Regions from separate parts of the Neobacillus sp. MER 74 genome, predicted to be linked through region 1. Evidence: riboswitches for the same ligand, from Rfam matches in the RefSeq annotation. Region 1 holds a riboswitch; the other holds the start of a gene.
What was found. A riboswitch is a leader RNA that binds a small molecule or an ion and turns the genes downstream of it on or off. The one in region 1 is predicted to bind glycine.
Positions count from the first base shown of each region.

Region 1 (2,407 bases):
ATATTCCTATTCGAGTTTTAATTTTCTACGTTGGAGCCCTTATTGTCATCATGAGTATTTATCCATGGAACGCGATAAATCCTGCGAAAAGCCCATTTGTTCAAGTCTTCGTGGCGGTTGGAATCGCTGCAGCTGCTGGTATTGTCAATTTTGTCGTTCTAACTTCCGCGGCTTCGGCATGTAACAGTGCCATCTTTAGTACAAGCCGGATGGTATACTCACTTGCCAGAGATAAAAATGCACCTGTACCATTTACAAAACTTACTTCCCGTAAAGTACCTTCAAATGCATTGCTCTTTTCAACTGTGGTCATTTTAATTGCCGTTGTGTTGAACTATGTTATGCCAGAAGGAGTATTTACCCTAATAACAAGTATTTCTACCGTATGTTTCATCTTTATTTGGGGTATTACAATTATCAGCCATTTGAAATACCGAAAAACAAGACCAGATCTAGCAAAAATAAACAAATTTAAATTGCCGCTTTATCCATTTTCTAATTACTTGATCCTAGCTTTTCTAGCATTTGTTCTGGTTGTGCTTGCACTTGCAGAAGATACTCGCGTTGCCTTGTTTGTAACTCCAGTTTGGTTTATTTTACTAATTGCCATCTATAAGATGCGGAATATGAAGGCAAACTATGCAGATCAAGTCAATCAGGAAAAGATAGCAGAAAATTAATACCTAACTCAAAAATGTCTTATGATCCATTTTTGATACCGTTTTCAAAAAAAGCTTGACTTGGTTTCCAGTAACAATTATTCTGAAAATAATAAAAAAATAGAGCGGATGACGGTTGTGGGAGAGTGCAATTTTTACACGCCACCGAAGGAGCAAGTTCCAAAAAAACCCTTGGAATTAATCTCTCAGGTAGATGGAACCACAGCGGGACGCAACTCTGGAGAGCGCATTAAATTTATGCCACCAAAGGGGAATGTTCGTAACAGAACTAAACTCTCAGGTAAAAAGGACAGAGAAGGGAATATGAAGCTTTTTGCTTCCCCTTCTTCTGTCCTTTTTTGCGTGCAAAAAAGCAGATGTTTGAAGCATAAAGGGGAGCCTGAACAATATTTCAAGGAGGAGTTAACATGAGTTTACAACAGAATGATCAAACCATTTTTGAAGCGATTAAAAAGGAGCAGGATCGTCAGCATCAAACATTGGAGTTGATTGCATCGGAAAACTTCGTTAGCCAAGATGTCCTAGAAGCAATGGGAAGTGTGATGACCAATAAATATGCAGAAGGCTATCCAGGAAAGCGTTACTATGGCGGATGTGAATTTGTCGATGTGGCAGAACAAGCAGCTATTGATCGTTTAACAAAGCTGTTTGGTGCTAAATATGCAAACGTTCAACCTCACTCAGGTGCACAAGCTAACTTTGCTGTTTTTTTCGCACTTCTTCAGCCTGGCGATAAAATCATGGGAATGAACCTTTCACAAGGTGGACATTTAACGCATGGAAGTCCTGTTAGTGTTTCAGGAAAATGGTTTGAGGTTGTGTCCTATGGCGTCAAAGAAGACACTCATTTGATTGATTATGATGAACTGGAAGAAGTTGCGAAAAAAGAACAGCCAAAATTGATTATTGCAGGGGCAAGTGCTTACCCAAGAACAATTGATTTTGCACGCTTTAGACAAATTGCAGATCAAGTGGGTGCAAAATTCATGGTGGACATGGCGCATATTGCAGGACTCGTTGCTGCTGGTCTTCATCCATCGCCAGTTCCATACGCAGATGTTGTGACAAGCACCACTCATAAAACGTTGAGAGGACCTCGAGGCGGTATCGTTTTATCAAACAATGAAGAGATTATTAAAGCGATTAATAAATCTGTGTTCCCAGGAATTCAAGGCGGCCCCCTTATGCACATCATTGCAGCTAAAGCAGTTGCTTTCAATGAGGCTTTACAACCAAGCTTTAAAGATTATGCGAAACAAATCATTGATAATGCAGCAGCACTAGCGGATACGTTAAAGAAAGAAGGAGCAACCCTTGTCTCTGGAGGTACAGACAATCACATTGTTCTTTTAGATGTTCGCCCGTGGAACTTAACAGGAAAAGAAGCAGAGAAATTGTTAGAAGAAGCAGGAATTACTGTTAACAAAAACACGATTCCTTTTGACCCTGCAAGCCCATTTGTCACAAGTGGAATCCGTATGGGAACTGCTGCTTTAACAACTCGCGGAATGAAGCAGGATGATATGGAGAAGATCGGTAAAGTAATCGCTGCTGTTCTGAAGAATAAAGGTAATCTTGAAGTTCTTAAACAAGCAAAAGAAACGACTAAAAATATTTGTGGTAACTATCCACTATTTCAACAGTTAATTACTGTTTAAGAAGGAGACATTCCATGGAATTTCAAAGTTGCTTTGATATAATCGGCCCGATTATGGTTGGGCCCTCGA
Region 1 is NZ_JAMAUV010000001.1:139,623-142,029, reverse strand. It holds gene M3610_RS00655 (amino acid permease) at 1-680, shown strand, start outside; glycine riboswitch at 888-983, shown strand; gene glyA (serine hydroxymethyltransferase) at 1,088-2,338, shown strand; gene M3610_RS00645 (serine dehydratase beta chain) at 2,353-2,407, shown strand, end outside.

Region 2 (2,407 bases), on a different contig from region 1:
TAAAATTCTGATCTAGAAATAACATGGTCGACAATAACAGGCATGTAATGGTCATATACACCTGCACCAATAAAAGAAACATTTCTTTTTAGGTCAGCGTTCCTGCTAGCCATATTAAACAGTTCTTTCATTAAGGCTGTTTCAGACTTAGCTGCTTTGATATTGTATTCACCCTTAAATCTTACTTTTTCAGGGATATCGCTAAACAGTTCATCAATAGAGGAAACACCAATTGCCTCGAGCATAGCATTCTTATCTTGTTCAGTCATAGGTAAATAGCGATGTTTCATAAAACTAACTCCCTTCTGTTATTTCTTTTCTCTTTTATAAAAAGGTGTTGGAACGACAGTAGCCTTTAAGCGTTTACCGCGAATCTCCACTTCAACAACGGATTCAAGGCCTGTAAATTCCGAATTAATTAGAGCAAGACCAATATTTTTCTTTAAAGTTCGTGATTGAGTGCCTGTTGTAACCTCACCAATTAACTGATCCCCACTATATACTGGGTATCCATGACGTGGAATCCCACGATCAATCATTTCAATTCCTACCAATTTTCTTGGTAAGCCCTTTTCCTTTTGTTGGATTAATGCTTCTTTCCCAATAAAATCAACTTCCTTGGATAATTTCACGGCAAAGCCAATCCCTGCTTCTAGTGGTGAAATTTCTGCAGAAAGTTCTTGGCCATAAAGTGCTAATACTGCTTCAAAACGCAGTGTATCGCGGGCACCTAATCCAACAGGAATTACTCCGTCTTCCTTACCTGCTGCTAAAATATCTTTCCAAAGATCAACTGCATCCTCTGCATCACAATATACTTCAAAACCGTCTTCACCGGTATATCCTGTTCTTGATACTAAGGATTTTTTCCCATTAAGGATTACTTCTTGCTGGAATTTGAAAAAACCAATCCCACTCAAATCCGTATTCCCAGCGAGCTTTTGCAGTACTTTTTCTGCAAGTGGTCCTTGAAGGGCAAGCTGCGCTGTTTTTTCTGATAAGTTTTCTAAAGTAACATCTCCAGTTACATGGTCTTCAAGCCACTTATAATCTTTTTCAATATTTGATGCATTAACAACTAACAGGTAATGATTGTCCTCAATTTTATATACAAGCAGGTCATCGACAGTACCGCCATTTTCATAACACATGGCCGTGTACTGGGCACCGCCATTTTTAATTTTTGAAATGTCATTTGTCATCATTTTTTGTAAAAAATCCAAGCTATTCTTGCCTTTTACTTCCACTTCACCCATATGGGAAACATCAAATAATCCTGCACGTGTGCGAACAGCTTCATGCTCTTCTTTAATGCTGGAAAATTGAACTGGCAGCTCCCAACCACCGAAATCAATGGTTTTTCCTCCCCATTCCTTATACACATCAAAAAGCGGAGTTCGTTTTAATTCAGACATTCTTAATCCCCCTTCAATCTTTGGCACATACTATTCTTAGGATAACCATAAAAAAGGACAGAAACCTCCCATGTAAAATTAGGAAGGTCTCTGTCCTTGCACCTGAAAGTTTACCTTTAAAGGCTTTCCCCTTTGGTGGCTGTAAATGTCTAATCAGCACTCTCCAGAGCTGCGTCAAACAAGAGTTCTTTTGCCTGAGAGATTCACATTTCTGCTTGCTCCTTCGGCGCTACAAAGGTAGTCTCTCCCCTTGTTATCATTCGCATTATAATATTATCCAAATTGGTCATACTAATTATACTTATAAAATAAATTACTTTATTAAAATATTTAAAACATTCAAGACTATAATCATCCTACCATTAAAATAATACATTGGGCAATAATTTTATTTGAAAGAATAAAGCTGGAAATTGAAAAAAGGAGTTGACACCATGTCGATCGAAATTGAATTTGATTCCTCCTGGAAGGATGATTTTTTACATAGAATCGATAACGATGGTCCATGGGGGAATTGGGAGCTTTTTAAACTAGCAATTGGAGTAGAAAAACATCTCGTTGTTCCTGATTTCAACGGTTTATTGGCACCAAGTCATTTATCTAATTTAACCCCGCTTCCACACCAGCTCGAAACAGCGAAACAAGTAATTGAAAATATGAACGGAAAAGCTATCCTTGCTGATGAAGTTGGGCTCGGAAAAACAATTGAAGCTGGATTAATTCTAAAAGAATATATGATACGCGGATTGGTGAAAAAGGTATTAATCCTTGTCCCTGCTTCTTTAGTTACACAGTGGTCGACCGAGCTAAATAGCAAATTTTTCATTCCTGCTATATCACAAAGAAAAAGCTATGTGTGGGAACAGTGCGATGTCGTCGTATCCTCGATTGATACAGCAAAACGTAATCCACATCGCGACATTATCTACCAACAAGACTATGATCTCATCATCATTGATGAAGCACATAAACTAAAAAATAACAAAACAAAA
Region 2 is NZ_JAMAUV010000002.1:294,386-296,792, forward strand. It holds gene gcvPA (aminomethyl-transferring glycine dehydrogenase subunit GcvPA) at 1-290, opposite strand, end outside; gene gcvT (glycine cleavage system aminomethyltransferase GcvT) at 309-1,415, opposite strand; glycine riboswitch at 1,588-1,675, opposite strand; gene M3610_RS05840 (DEAD/DEAH box helicase) at 1,850-2,407, shown strand, end outside.
Region 2: it holds a riboswitch for glycine, as region 1 does, so the genes downstream of both, gcvT (glycine cleavage system aminomethyltransferase GcvT) here and glyA (serine hydroxymethyltransferase) in region 1, are expected to answer to the same signal.